2 regions of the Pseudomonas kurunegalensis genome follow, and region 2 is predicted to be linked to the other one. Evidence: riboswitches for the same ligand, from Rfam matches in the RefSeq annotation. Region 2 holds a riboswitch; the other holds the start of a gene.
The links. A riboswitch is a leader RNA that binds a small molecule or an ion and turns the genes downstream of it on or off. The one in region 2 is predicted to bind cobalamin.
Positions count from the first base shown of each region.

Region 1: it holds a riboswitch for cobalamin, as region 2 does, so the genes downstream of both, QQ992_RS09990 (ABC transporter substrate-binding protein) here and cobW (cobalamin biosynthesis protein CobW) in region 2, are expected to answer to the same signal.

Region 1 is NZ_CP127871.1:2,211,817-2,219,013, forward strand. It holds gene QQ992_RS09970 (OprD family porin) at 1-964, opposite strand, end outside; gene QQ992_RS09975 (pseudoazurin) at 961-1,395, opposite strand; gene QQ992_RS09980 (ABC transporter ATP-binding protein) at 1,413-2,201, opposite strand; gene QQ992_RS09985 (FecCD family ABC transporter permease) at 2,198-3,214, opposite strand; gene QQ992_RS09990 (ABC transporter substrate-binding protein) at 3,214-4,224, opposite strand; cobalamin riboswitch at 4,335-4,533, opposite strand; gene QQ992_RS09995 (acetyltransferase domain-containing protein) at 4,562-5,728, opposite strand; gene QQ992_RS10000 (TonB-dependent receptor) at 5,932-7,197, opposite strand, start outside.
Region 2 is NZ_CP127871.1:2,614,693-2,621,889, reverse strand. It holds gene cobN (cobaltochelatase subunit CobN) at 1-858, opposite strand, end outside; gene cobW (cobalamin biosynthesis protein CobW) at 862-1,929, opposite strand; cobalamin riboswitch at 2,030-2,243, opposite strand; gene QQ992_RS11730 (glyoxalase superfamily protein) at 2,344-2,721, shown strand; gene QQ992_RS11725 (ATP-binding cassette domain-containing protein) at 2,998-4,575, shown strand; gene QQ992_RS11720 (branched-chain amino acid aminotransferase) at 4,712-5,731, shown strand; gene QQ992_RS11715 (multidrug/biocide efflux PACE transporter) at 5,812-6,240, opposite strand; gene QQ992_RS11710 (LysR family transcriptional regulator) at 6,333-7,184, shown strand.

The sequences.
Region 1 (7,197 bases), 400 kb from region 2:
TCGCGCCACGCGTCACGTAGTCGAACGGGGTGTTGCCGTCTACCTGCTGCCAGCCCAGGCTGAACCCGTGCGGCCCCTGGTTGTAACGCGAGATCAGGCTCCAGGTGGTGTTGTCGATGCGCCCGGACAGCGCCTTGCCGGTGTCGGTGGTGCGGTACAGGTTGAGGTCCAGGCTGACGCTGCGGCGGTCATCCAGGACATGGTTTAGCGTACTGCCCAGGTAATGCTGGTTCCAGCTGTCCTCGTAGCGCGAGGTGTACAGGCTGCCGCTGAAGGCAGCGCCCGGGTTCCAGACCACGCCGGCCAGGTCGAAGCTGTTGCCCTGCTTGCCATTGGAGTAGTTCACCACGAAGCCCTGATCGTGGCTTGTGGCATTGCGGTCGGTGCTCTCGTTGAAGTGCCCGGCCACCAGCTTGAGCGTGTCGAATTCGTTGCTGGTGAGGAAAAAGCCGGTTGCCGTCTCGGGTAGCAGGCGGCTGTCGGAAGAGCTGAATACCGGGGTCTTGACCCGTTGCTCACCGTAGGACAACACGGTGTTGGACATGCGCAACTTCAACGCCGCACCGGCACGGCTGTATTCGTTTTTCGGGTGCCCGTCGTTATCGACCCCCAGCAAGCGCGCCTTGCCCGCACGGCCGCCGCCACTGTCCAGTTGCACGCCCAGGTAGGCGTGGGCATCGACGCCGACACCAACCAGGCCTTGCGTAAAGCCAGACTGAAAGGTGCCCATCAAACCGTAGGCCCATTCCTCAGCCTTGCCACTGCGTTCGTTGCGCGGCTTGTAGGCATTGCGCGCTGCACTGTTACGCCCACCGTGCTTGTAGTCGCGCTGGTCGAACACGCTACGGTTGAGGATGCTCCAGCTGCCATCCTCCACAAAACCGTTGCTTTGCGACTGTGCGGAGTCGGCCTGGGCGAACGGCGCCAGCCCCAGCAGTGGCAGCGCCAACAACAACCGGCTCATTGCGCGGCCTCAAGCTTCTGCAACTGGGCAGCAAAGCGGACCTTGGCCCGGGCCGGCAAGTTGGCGGGCAGTTCGGTAGCCGATGCGTCACCTACCTGGATGACCATCACCATGCCCATCGCCAGGTGCGGAATGCACTGGATGCCGTACACGCCTGGCACGCTGAAGGTCTGTTCGAACGGCTGGTTCAGCTTACTCTTGAAGGGCTCGGCCCCGGCGGGCAGCAGGGCTGCCACGCTGGCCGCATTGTGCCCGCTCTGGGTGGGCAGGAAGCGCACGGTGTCGCCGGGCGCGATGCGCAAGTGGTCCGGCTCGTAAACCATCGCGCCTTCGCTGCCACGGTTGAGCATTTTCACTTCGTGCACGTCGGCCAGCGCGGCCGGAGCGAGCAGGGTGCTGGCAAGCAGCAAGGCGAGAGGGCGCAGCGGCATCGGTAGAACTTCCTGGTTCAGGGGGCGCGAAAGCGCAGGATGCGCGCGCCGTCGAAGGGGTCGGTGAGGTAATGGGCGTGGACGCCAAAGGTGTTCAGCAGGCGCTCGGGGGTGAGCACTTCAAGGGGTTTGCCCAGGGCGACCAGGTGGCCTTTGTCGAGTACGGCCACGCGGTCGCAGGTGAGCGCCTGGTTGAGGTCGTGCAGCGCTACCAGGGTGGTGACCGGCAGGGCCTGGACCTGTTGCAACAGGCTCAGCTGGTGCTGGATGTCCAGGTGGTTGGTCGGCTCGTCCAGCAGGAGTACTTGTGGCCGTTGCGCCAGGGCGCGGGCGATGTGCACGCGCTGGCGCTCGCCACCGGACAATGAGCCCCAAAGGCGTGTGCGCAGGTGCAGGGCGTCGAGGTCAGCCAGCGCCTGCTCGACGATGGCACGGTCTTCTTGTGAGAACGGAGCCAGTGCTGACAGCCAAGGTGTACGGCCCAAGGCCACGGCGTCGAACACACGGATTGCATCGAGGGTGTCGGCCTGTTGTTCGACCAGTGCCAGGGCCTGCGCCACACGGCGTCGGGGCAGCTGTGCCAGTGGTTCGCCCAGCAGGTGCACGCTGCCGCTGGCCGGCTTGCGCAGCCCGGCCAGCAACTTGAGCAGCGAAGACTTGCCTGAGCCGTTGGGGCCGACAATGCCCAGCGTTTCGCCCGCGACAACGTTCAGCTCGATACCGCTGAGCACGGTACTACCGGCCAGTTGCAACCCCAGGCCCTGGCAACTCAGGGGTGAAATCTGTACGGCGGTCATGACGGTCATGAGCGCCCCCGGCGGCTGACCAGAATCAGCGCGAAGACCGGTGCGCCGATCAGCGCGGTGACCACCCCCACAGGGATCACCTGGCCCGCAATCAAGGTGCGCGAAAGCACGTCGGCGGCAATCAGGAACAGCGCGCCACCCAGTGCGCTGGCGGGCAGCAGGCGGCTGTGCCCGGGGCCCAGCAGCAGGCGCAGGGCGTGGGGAATGACCAGCCCGACAAACCCGATGGCACCGACGATGGACACCATCACCGCCGTCACCAGCGCCGCGCAGCTGATCAGCAGTAGCTGGGTGCGCCGCACCGGGATGCCCAGCGAAGCAGCCGAATCGGCGCCGAAGGTAAAAGCATCCAGCGCACGGCGGTGCAACAGGCACACCACCAGGCCGAACAGTGCCACCGGCACGGCCAGCCACACCGATGGCCAACGCACCCCGCTGAGGTTGCCCATCAGCCAGAACAGGATGCCGCGTGCCTGTTCGGCAGTGGCCGACTTGGTGATCAGAAAGGCGGTCAGCGCGTTGAACAGTTGCGAGCCGGCAATGCCGGCAAGGATGACCTGAGCGTTGTTGTTGCCGGGGCCGGCCGCGCGGGCCAGTACCAGTACAAGGGTGAATGCGGCCAGTGCGCCGATGAACGCCCCGGCGGACATGCTCAATGCCAGGCCTCCCAGCCCCAGCAGGCCGACCAGTACCGCGCCGGTCGAGGCGCCGGCAGAAAGCCCCAGCAGATAAGGCTCGGCCAAGGGGTTGCGCAACAGCGCCTGGAGGATCACGCCACACGTCGCCAGGCCGGCACCGCAAGCAGCGGCGACCAGGGTGCGGGTAAGGCGGTAGTTCCAGACGATGCCGGCGTCGATCGGGTCGACCGGGTAGCCGGCCTGCCACAGGTGGTTGGCCAGCACCTGGCCAACCACACTGGGCGACAGGTTGGTTTCGCCAATGGCGGTGCCGGCCAGCAAGGCGGCCAGCAGGGCTGCAAGGGCGACCGCGATGCAAGGTAACAGGCGAATCATCACTGGGCTGCTTTACCGCTGGCAAAGGCTGCAGACAACGTCTGCAGGCCGCTGAACAGACGGATGCCGGCCTGCATGGCATCGGCGTCGAGGATGATGATGCGGTCGTGCTTCACCGCGTCCATGTTGCGGGTCACCGGGTCGCTACGCAGGAATTCGAGCTTTTTCTGGTAGTCGTCGGCGGGGAAGCGGCGGCGGTCCATGCGCGCGATGATCAGCCAGGTGGGGTTGGCCTTGGCCAAGGTTTCCCAGCCTACAGTGGGCCATTCCTCCGTGGACTCGACCACGTTGCGCACGCCCAGGGTGCGCAGCATGAAGTCGGCGACGCCCTGGCGGCCGGCCACGTACGGGTCGATGTCGAGGTCGGCGCTGGAGAACCAGAACAGTGCCGAGGTGGCGGACAGGTCCTTGCCCGCCAGTTGTGCCTTGGCGCTGTCCAGGCGGCCCTTGAGCTCGGCATTCAGGGCAGTGCCGCGGTCTTGCACATCGAAGATCTCGGCCAGCTGGCTGACGCTCTTGTAGATGCTGCCTACCTGGAACGCTTGCAGGCGAGTACCGTCGGCGCCGACCAGGTTGTCCTTGCCTTCGCAGTCCGAAGGCAGCAGGTAGGTGGGTATCTTCAGCTCGTCGAACTGTTCGCGGGTGCCGACCACACCCTGTGCGCCGACCATCCATTCGAACTGTACCGCGACCAGTTGCGGGCGCTTGCCCACTACGGCCTCGAAGCTTGGGTCGTTGTCAGCCAGGCGCGGCACCTTGTCGTTCTGCGCCTTGTATTCGGGCAGTACGTTGTTGAACCACAACGAGGTGCCAGCCAGTTTGTCACCCAGGCCCAGTGCGTAGAGCATTTCAGTGCCGGCCTGGCCGATGGTGACGGCGCGTTGCGGCGCCTGGGCGAACGTCTGCGGCCTGCCGCAATTCTCGACGGTAAGCGGGTAATGGGTGGCGGCGGCCTGGGCCAGGCCAGTGAGGCCAAGGCCGGCGAGCAGGGTGGCGAAACGGGGCAGCATGCTGGGCGATCTCCTATCGGACAGTTCGGGTGAGGAACGCACGGACAGGCATCGCCGCGCCCCGCCGTTGGCAGGGGCAACACGGATGGCCAATCCCGGACACCCCGCCGGTTGGTGAATGTAGGCCGGCAGGTCTCCTGACTGGTGCGTCATGGCCCGGCTCCAGCCTTCCCGGGCAATTACGCCCAGTGGCATCGATGGAGCAGGCTCGGCACCTACAGTTGCGGGGGCAGTTCCGTTTGGCCCGTGTTGGCGGGCCTGGGATTCCCTATTAATTCCGTGGTGGAAACCGGCGGCCCGCATGGTAGACCATCACGCCGCCGGGTGAAAACGCTTTTCAGAAGTACTTCAGCCAGGTGATGTCGCGACGGCGCGCTTTCAGGCGGGCGAACTTGCGCACCGGCAGGTACAGCGATGCGGCCAGCAGGATGGCGCTCAGCCACACGGCGGCGATGCCATCGAAACCGAAATAGTCGCCATGGTTGAGGCCGAACAGCGCCACGCTGGCCAGGTACAGCAGCTTCAGCACGTACAGGTGCAGCAGGTAGAAGAACATCGGCGCAGCACCAAACACCGCCAGCACGCTGATCCAGCGGGCCTGGCCGGCGCGTTCGAAGGCGCGCAGCAACAGCAGGCCGCAGCCCAGGGTCAGGGCCAGGAACAGCAGTGACGGCGGGTATTTGGTGATGTTGAAAAAGCTCATCAGGGTTTGCGTGAAGGTTGGGTAGCCGCTCCAGGGCGCCTCGCCATAGCCGTTGAACATACGCAACACGACAAAGCCCAGCAACGCGACCAGGCCGCCCAGCAGCAGACGGTGCTGACGTTCGCCGGCCTCGCTGCCTCGGGCGAACCACGGGCCCAGGCCGTAGCCCAGGGCGATGACGCCGATCCACGGCAGCACCGGGTAGGACGTGCGCAGGCGCAGGGTGTCGGAAAATTCCAGCCAGCCACGGTCATGCAGGATCGCCCACGGCACATGCAAGGCCGATTCCACGCCGAAGTGCAGGCCATCGAGCAGGTTATGGCCGGCGACGATGGTGGCGCCCAGGGCGAGCAGAGCGGCGCGTGGCAGCCATACCAGCAGCGACAGGGCGATCATGCTGATGCCAATCGCCCAGATGACTTGCAGGTAGATGACGCTGGGCGGCAGCTGAAAGGTCCAGGCGAAGTTGACCAGGGTGAACTCCAGCGCCACCAGAAACAGCCCGCGTTTGAACAGGAACGCCGACACATCGCCACGGCCCTGATGCTTTTCGCCGTACAGCCAGGCCGACAGGCCGGTCAGCAGGACGAACACCGGCGCGCAGAGGTGGGCCAACGTGCGGCTGATGAAGAGCGACGGCTCGGTGGTGTCGATGGCCATCGGGTCGCTAACCTGACGGTGCAGGAAGAAGGTTTCGCGGACGTGATCCAGGAGCATGAACAGAATCACCAGGCCGCGCAGGGCGTCGATGCTCTGCAGGCGCTGGGTGAGCAGGGTGGGGGTGGCGCTGGCGCTTGTCATGGAGGGTCGCTGATAGGAATGAATGTCATGTGAAACGTTATCTTATAACTAAATGATTACGGGTTGGTAGAGGTTTTTGTGTTACCTGTGCGGGCCTCTTCGCGGGTAAACCCGCTCCCACAGGAATATCACTGCCCCTGAGAGCTGTGCTGTACCTGTGGGAGCGGGTTTACCCGCGAAGAGGCCCGCACAGGCAATTCACATCAGAAACTGTAATCCACCGTCGCCAAATACGACCGTGGCATCCCCATCAACCACTGCTGTCCACTGAACGCCGACTGCACATACTCCCGGTCGAACAGGTTATTCAACTGCAACCCCAGCCGCACATCCGGCAGCACCTGCCAGGCGACGTTGGCATCGACCACGGTGTACCCAGGCGCGCTCTGGGTATTGGCAGTATTGGCAAAGCGCTCATCCACATAACGCGCACCAATGCCGGCCTCCACCTGCTGCCCGAAGCCTTTGCTCAGCCACAGGTTGGCAGTACGCCGTGGCACATTCGCCGGCCGATTGCCCGCACGGTCCTGCGCTGCACCGCCGACCATTTCGTCAAAGTCATCATACTTGGCGCGCACCAGCGACGCGTTCGCCGACACCTGCCACTGATGCGCCAGCGCCAGTTCCAGGGTCGCCTCCAGGCCATCGGACGTCTGCTGCCCGGCCTGCTGCTTCTCGTGGGTGATCGGGTCGTCCACCAGCAGCTTCTTCTTGACGATGTGGTAGGCCGCCAACGTCCATTCACCGCGACCGTCCCAGAAGCGTTGCTTCAGGCCCACCTCGGTCTGCTTCGCTTCGGTCAGGTCATAGTGCATCTGGGCCGGGCTGAGGCTGATGAGGTTGTTCACCCCATCCTCGCTGGTGGAGTACTGGCCGTACAGCGACAGGTCGTCGGTAAACGCATACACCAGGCCGACGCGCCAGTTGCCGCCTTGCAGGCTGTGGTCGCTGCGGCTGCCATCGACCAGGTTGTCGCGGTCGATGTGGTTCTGGTCGCGGCGCACGCCCGTGACCAACGACAACCGATCGCTCAGCTGCAGGCGGTTCTCGGCGAACAAGGCGAAGGTGTGGGTGGTGGACAAGGTTTGCGGGCGCAGGGGCGAGGCGCTGTGGAACCACCCAGGCTGCGGCTGCCACGGGTCGATGTAGTCGCCGCCCACATCGTTGTAGGGGGCATTGCTGTCGACGTTGAAACGCACCTTGTTGTACTCGGCGCCAACCACGGTCTTGCTGGCCAGGCCGAACAGGGTGTGGTCGAAGGTAAAGGTCTGGCGGTCGCCGAACTGCTCCTGGTTGTGCTTGATCTCCAGGTAGCTGCCGCGTTGCAACTGCTGGCGCTCGGCGTCCCAGCTGTAGTCTTCGGCGTTGCGCCAGTGCCGGCGGCTCTTGATGTAGTACAGCTGGTTGCTGGCGCTGAGGTGGTCGTTCAGCGTCCAGTCGGTGTTCAGCCGGGTCCATTCATCGACGTA
Region 2 (7,197 bases):
CGGGATGTCGCGGCGGAACGGGCGCAGGTTGGGGCGCTCGGGGCTGGACAGGGCAAAGCCTGTGGTATTGACCAGCACTTCGGCGCCGACCTCGTCCAGCCAGGCTTCGACCTGCTCCAGGCAGGCGCTTTCCTTGAGGCTGGCCACCGCGATCGGCAACGGGTTCAGCCCGGCAGCCTGCAGGCGCTGGCAGAACACGTCGATAAACGCGGTGTTGGCCGCCTGCAAGTGCGAGCGATAAAACAGCAGCGGCGCTACCGGGTGCTCGGGGTGCCAATGCGGGTACCAGTCTTCCAGCGTGGTGCTGCCCTTGGCCGGGTGATACACCGCCGTGCGCGGCAAGGGCTGCGGCTCCTCCCAGGCATAGTCACGGCCCAGCCACTGGCTGGCCAGGCAGTTGAACAGGTTGATGGCGTTGGCCTTGCCGCCCTGGCGCAAGTAATGCCAGAGGCGTTCGGCCTGCTCGCCACCGACAGTGCCCAGGGAGGTCAGCTCCGGGTCCGGGCGGTCATCGCCCGGCACCAGAATCAGCTGCACGCCACGGGCGGCCAGCTCGACCAGTTGCTCGACGCCATAGCGCCAGTAACCGACGCCGCCGTGCAGCGACACCAGGATGACTTTGGCATGGCGCAGCACCTGGTCGACATACAGGTCGACCGACGCGTGGTTTTGCACCTGCATCGGGTTGGCCAGACGCAGGCTGGGGAAGTCGTCTGGCAATTGCTCGGCGGTATCGGCGAGCATTGCCAGGTGTGAATCGCCGCTGCAGAGAATCACCAGCTCGGCGGGTGTCTGGCCGAGGTCGGCAATGCTGTCATCCGGCACGAAGCCGCCGGGCTGGGTCCGCAGCAGGTGCATGGGTCAGGCGCCCAGGGCCTGGCGCAGGCGCGCTTCCAGTTGGGCTGCATCGAGGTCCTGGCCGATCAGCACCAGGCGGGTGATGCGTGGCTCGTCGGCACGCCAGGCGCGGTCGAAGTGCTTGTCGAAACGGGTCCCCACGCCTTGCACCAGCAGGCGCATCGGTTTGCCCGGGATAGCGGCGAAGCCTTTGGCGCGCAGGATGCCGAACTCGACCACCAGCTGGGTCAGGGCGTCGAGCAGCAGGCTTTCGTCGGCTTCCGGCAGGTCGATGGAGATGGAATCGAAGGCATCGTGGTCATGATCATCATGGTCGTCACCGTCGTGGTGCGAGTCATGGTGGGTACGGCGGCCATCGATGTGCACTTCGGACTCGGCGCCCACGCCCAGCAGCACGTCCAGCGGCAGCTTGCCGCTGCTGGCTTCGATCACCTTGACGGCTGGCGGCAGCTCTTCGGCCACTTCGGCACGGACCTTGGCCAGGCCTTCGGCATCGATCAGGTCAGCCTTGTTCAGTACCACCAGGTCGGCGCTGGCCAACTGGTCGGCGAACAGTTCGTGCAGGGGCGATTCGTGGTCCAGGTTAGGGTCGAGCTTGCGCTGGGCATCGACCTGGTCCGGGTAGGCAGCGAACGTACCGGCCGCCACGGCCGGGCTGTCGACTACGGTGATGACCGCATCGACGGTGCAGGCATTGCGGATTTCTGGCCACTGGAAGGCTTGCACCAGCGGTTTGGGCAGGGCCAGGCCGCTGGTTTCGATCAGGATGTGGTCCAGGTCGCCACGGCGTGCCACCAGCTCGCGCATCACCGGGAAGAACTCTTCCTGCACGGTGCAGCACAGGCAGCCGTTGGCCAGCTCGTAGACGCGGCCACTGGCTTCTTCTTCGGTGCAGCCGATGCTGCACTGCTTGAGGATTTCGCCGTCGATGCCCAGTTCGCCGAATTCGTTGACGATGACCGCAATGCGACGGCCCTGGGCGTTGTCGAGCATGTGGCGCAGCAAGGTGGTCTTGCCCGAGCCGAGGAAGCCGGTGACGATGGTAACGGGGAGCTTGGCCAGTGTTTTCATGTCGCAGTGCCCTTGGCAGTGTGGCGCGGGCATGCAGGACGACAGCCACGGGCCAGGCCGGCCGGGCTTGTTCGCCACCGGATCACCCCGCCCGGTTTAAAGTCGAAAACGTGACGAGGCAGGTCTCCTGGCTCGCACCGTTCCATAGGCCTGGCAAACAGCAGGCTGTGGCGGGATGACGCCTTCCCGCGCGCGGGCGCAGTGGCTGTGTCGATCCGTTATCGGTGCTTACAGTTGCGGGGGCAGCCGCGGCTTGTACCGCGTTCCCGTCTTAGCTTCGGCCTGGCCGAAGAACCTCGAAGTGGCAAGGCTACGCAGTGGCTGGCGGGTGGTCAACCGTTGCGCAGCGCTGGCTGACCACAAGGCACCCAACTGCGTTACAGTGGCGCCTTCACCCACGGTCAAGGACGCCCCATGCACCTCGCCCCCGCCATACCGGTACTGCGCATCTTCTCGGTCGACAAGGCCAAGGAGTTCTACCTTGATTTCCTCGGTTTCAGCGTGGACTGGGAGCACCGCTTCAGCCCGGACCTGCCCCTGTATGTGCAAATTCACCGCGACGGGCTGATTTTGCACCTTTCCGAGCACCACGGTGACGCCTGTCCCGGCTCCACCGTGTTCGCCCGCATCGACGACCTGCGCGCGCTGGAGCGTGAACTGCAGGCTAAACAGTACGGCTACGCTCGCCCCGAAGCCGAACGCCTGGACTGGGGCCTGCAGATGCAGGTGTATGACCCGTTTGGCAACCGCCTGCGCTTTTGCCAGCAGATCGATGACGAGGCCAACCCTTGAAGGGATTGACTGAAGTCCTGCTGCGCCTGTGAGATCGAGCGCCGCCCGCGCGGCGCTCGATCTCACAGGCGCCAAAAATGCCGTGGAGAACGCCTTCGACCCTCATAAAATTACAACGCGCAGTGGTTTACCCGCCCCCGCCATTCCATTAGGATCCCCATTCACCCCATCACGAGGTGTTCGTCCAATGCGCCACTAATGCCGCCGTCCCCTTCGACGGCCAGTCTTCAGCCTCCGGTTCGCTCCGGAGATGTCGCGGCATTTGTGGAGTTGTGCATGACGAACACGTCAATCCTGACGCTGGACAGCGTCTCTCTGACCTTGCCGGATGGCAGGCAGCTGTTTACCGACCTTAACGAAACCTTTGACCACCGCCGCACTGGCCTGGTCGGGCGCAATGGTGTGGGCAAGAGTTTGCTCGGGCAAATTCTGGCCGGCCAGCGCGAACCGAGCAGCGGCCATTGTCGACGCCTTGGCCGTATTCACCTGCTGAACCAGCAGGTGATCGAGCAGAGCGCCACGGTTGCCGACCTGGCCCAGGCCGGCACGCTGATCGCAGCGCTGGCGCGTATCGAGCAAGGCAGCATCACCCCCCAGGATTTCGACACCGTAGGCGAGCGCTGGGATATCCGCGAGCAATTGCAGGCGCACCTGCAGCGCCACGGTCTGGGCCAACTCGACTGGCGTCAGCCCGCCAACAGCCTGAGCGGTGGCCAGGCCATGCGCGTCGCGCTGATTGGCGCGTGGCTGAGCAATGCCGACTACCTGATTCTCGACGAACCCAGCAATCACCTGGACAGCGAAGCCCGCGCTCAGCTGCTGGGCATGATCGAAGCCTGGGACCGGGGCCTGCTGGTGATCAGCCACGACCGCAGCCTGCTGGGGCACATGGTGCGTATCGTCGAGCTGTCCAGCCTGGGGTTGCAGGCCTATGGCGGCAATTACAGCTTCTATACAGAACAAAAGGCCAGCCAGACAACCCAGGCCCAGCAGCAACTCGCCCGGTTGAAGCAGGCACAGCAACGCCAGGCCCGTGAACTGCAACGCCAGCGCGAAGACCTGGAGCGCCATCAGGCCCGGGCCGGGCGCCAGGCCAGGCACGCCAATCAGGCCAAAATCCTGGTCGATCGCCAGCAGGAGCGCAGCCAGGTCACGGCGGGCAAGCAGCGCCGCGACCACGGCGAAGCCCGGCAGGCCTTGCATGACCAAGTGCGCGATGCCGCCCGCAAGGTCGAGCAGGACACCGCCATTACCTTGCATGCCCCCACACCTCAGCGCCATGCAGGCCGCGAAGTGCTGGCCCTCCAGGCGCTTCGCCTGCCCCGTGGCACCCGCAAACCGCTCGACCTGCGCGTGTGCCTGGGCCAGCGGGTGGGTTTGGTCGGGGCCAATGGCAGCGGCAAGTCCACCCTGCTCAGGCTGCTGAACGGGGAATTACCGGCATCGCCTGACAACGTGCGCCTCACGGGCGAGACGGCCCTGCTCGACCAGCATTGCAGCACGCTATGCGGCCACAGCAGTGTGCTCGACCACCTGGGCAAGGCCAACCCGGCAATGGCCCAGGGCGAATTACGCAGCCGCCTGGCGCAGCTCGGGCTGGATGCAGCCCGTATCGAACTGCCCAGCAGCCTGCTCAGCGGCGGAGAACGGATGAAGGCGGCACTGGCCGCCGTGCTGTACCGCGAACGCCCGCTCGACCTGTTACTGCTGGACGAGCCCGGCAACCACCTGGACCTGCCGTCACTGGCGGCACTGGAGCGTATGCTGGGGCAGTTTGGCGGGGCGCTCATGGTGGCATCCCATGATGCAGTACTGCTGCAAAACCTGGCACTGGATGAGTACCTGCAGTTGTAGATACCGAAAAAAATGCATCGCAGGCTATCAATTCGTGACTGGCCGTTCCCGATCCGCCACGGATGTATTATGGTGGCGTGGTGCGCATATAACAGCAGCCCGAGCGATCGGGCACTTGCAAGACAATGAGGGTGTCATGAGCAACGAAAGCATTAATTGGGACAAGCTGGGTTTCGACTACATCAAGACCGACAAACGCTACCTGTCCGTATGGCGCAATGGCGAGTGGGACAAAGGCACCCTGACCGAAGACAACGTACTGCACATCAGTGAGGGCTCCACTGCCCTGCACTACGGCCAGCAGTGCTTCGAAGGCCTGAAGGCCTACCGTTGCAAGGACGGCTCGATCAACCTGTTCCGCCCGGACCAGAACGCCGCCCGCATGCAGCGTAGCTGCGCCCGCCTGCTGATGCCGCAGGTGCCGACCGATGTGTTCATCGAAGCGTGCAAGCAAGTGGTCAAGGCCAACGAAAAGTTCGTGCCACCGCACGGCAAAGGCGCCCTCTACCTGCGCCCGTTCGTGATCGGCACCGGTGACAACATTGGCGTGCGCACCGCCCCCGAGTTCATCTTCTCGGTATTCGCCATCCCGGTTGGCTCGTACTTCAAGGGCGGCATGAAACCGCACAACTTCCAGATCTCCAGCTTCGACCGTGCCGCCCCACAAGGCACCGGTGCGGCCAAGGTCGGTGGCAACTACGCCGCCAGCCTGCAGCCAGGTGCTGAAGCCAAGAAGGCCAACTTCGCCGACGCCATCTACCTCGACCCACTGACCCACACCAAGATCGAAGAAGTCGGTTCGGCCAACTTCTTCGGCATCACCGCCAACAACGAGTTCGTGACCCCGAAATCGGCCTCGGTGCTGCCAGGCATCACCCGCCTGTCGCTGATGGAACTGGCACAATCGCGCCTGGGCCTGACCGTGATCGAAGGTGATGTCGAAATCAACAAGCTGGACCGCTTCATTGAAGCCGGCGCTTGCGGCACCGCAGCGGTGATCACCCCGATCGGCGGTATCGAGTACAACGGCAAGCTGCACGTGTTCCACGACCTGGAAAAGGTTGGCCCGGTTACCCAGAAGCTCTACAACGAGCTGACCGGCATCCAGAGCGGTGACGTTGAAGCACCGGCAGGCTGGATCGTCAAAGTCGCCTGAGGCGCTTAAACGGTATGAAAAACGGGGCATGCCAGCAATGGCATGCCCCGTTTTTTTTGGCCAACGCTCGCACGGGTAACTCATGCAAGGCGCCGCTGCATCAGCAAATGCCGGGCTTTGTCGAAGGCCCAGTTGTAGAGCACGGTGTAGGGCAGGATGATCACGAAGAAGCCCAGTTCCACCATGAACGCCTGCAGCAGCGAGATATCCAGCATCCACGCGGCTACCGGCAGGCACCACACCACCAGCCCGGCCTCAAAGCCCAAACCGTGTACAAAACGCGCACTGGCCTTCCAGTGGATACGCTCGGTTTGTACCCAGCGATCGACCAGCGCGTTGTAGACCATGTTCCACAGCATGGCGATCACCGACAGGGTGACCGCCAAGGCCCCCGCCGTCGCCAGCGACTTGCCCATTACCCAGGACAACAACGGCGCGCACAACAACACCGCGAACACTTCGTAACCCACGGCGTGAACCAGGCGTTCGGTGAAAGACACGTTTTTCATTGCAAAATCCATCCATTGCGTAAGTCGTGCTTTCCATTTTCTTTGGCAAAACTGATACTCGCGACATAGCTACCATCGGTTTTATCAATACCATGCGCTACTCACCCGAAGCTCTGGTTGCCTTTGTCGAAGCCGCATCGCTCGGTTCGTTTTCCGCGGCAGCGCGCAAGCTGCGCAAAAGCCAGTCCACCGTCAGCATTGCCATTGCCAATTTCGAGGCGGATATCGGCTGCCCGCTGTTCGACCGGGGTGGCCGCCACCCCACGCTGAATGAGGCGGGCCGACAGGTGCTGAGCCATGTGGAGGCCATTCTTGATGCCAGCGCCCAGCTCGATGCCTTGGCGGTGCGGCTGGCGGAAAACGTGGAGCCGCTGGTGTCGGTGGTGATGTCGGACAGCTACAGCGTCACCTTCCAGGGCGCGGTAATGGCCCGTTTCGCCGAGCACTACCCGCATACCGAATTGCGCTGCGGCCCTTCGGAAGACGCTGATGTGATCGAAATGATCCAGCAGGGTCTGGCCCATGTCGGCATTCTTGCCACGCAACCCAGCTATCCCGCCGACGTGGCCGTTGCCCGCTTGCCCGAACAGGCGGAGTTTGGTGTGTACGTGGCCAGCGGGCACCCGCTGGCGGGCCTTGGGAAGGTGCAAACGCAACACCTCGAAAACGCGCGGCAGCTGTACATCAAGACCTACGCCCCCAGCCTGCATCACGGCCGTGGTCAGGCTTGGTCGGCACCGGATTACCTCACGTTGCTGGAGTTCGCCGTGCGCGGGTTTGGCTGGGCCGAGCTGCCCAGAGCACTGGTGGCAAGGTTTGGCACTGAGTTGGTGGAGTTGCAGATAGCGGGTTACCCACGCCGTGTCGATATGGATGTGGCCTGGTCTAGCCGGCGGGCGTTGGGGCCGGCAGGGCAATGGCTGGTAAGGCAAATGTTGAGGTAGCCTAGCCCTGCTT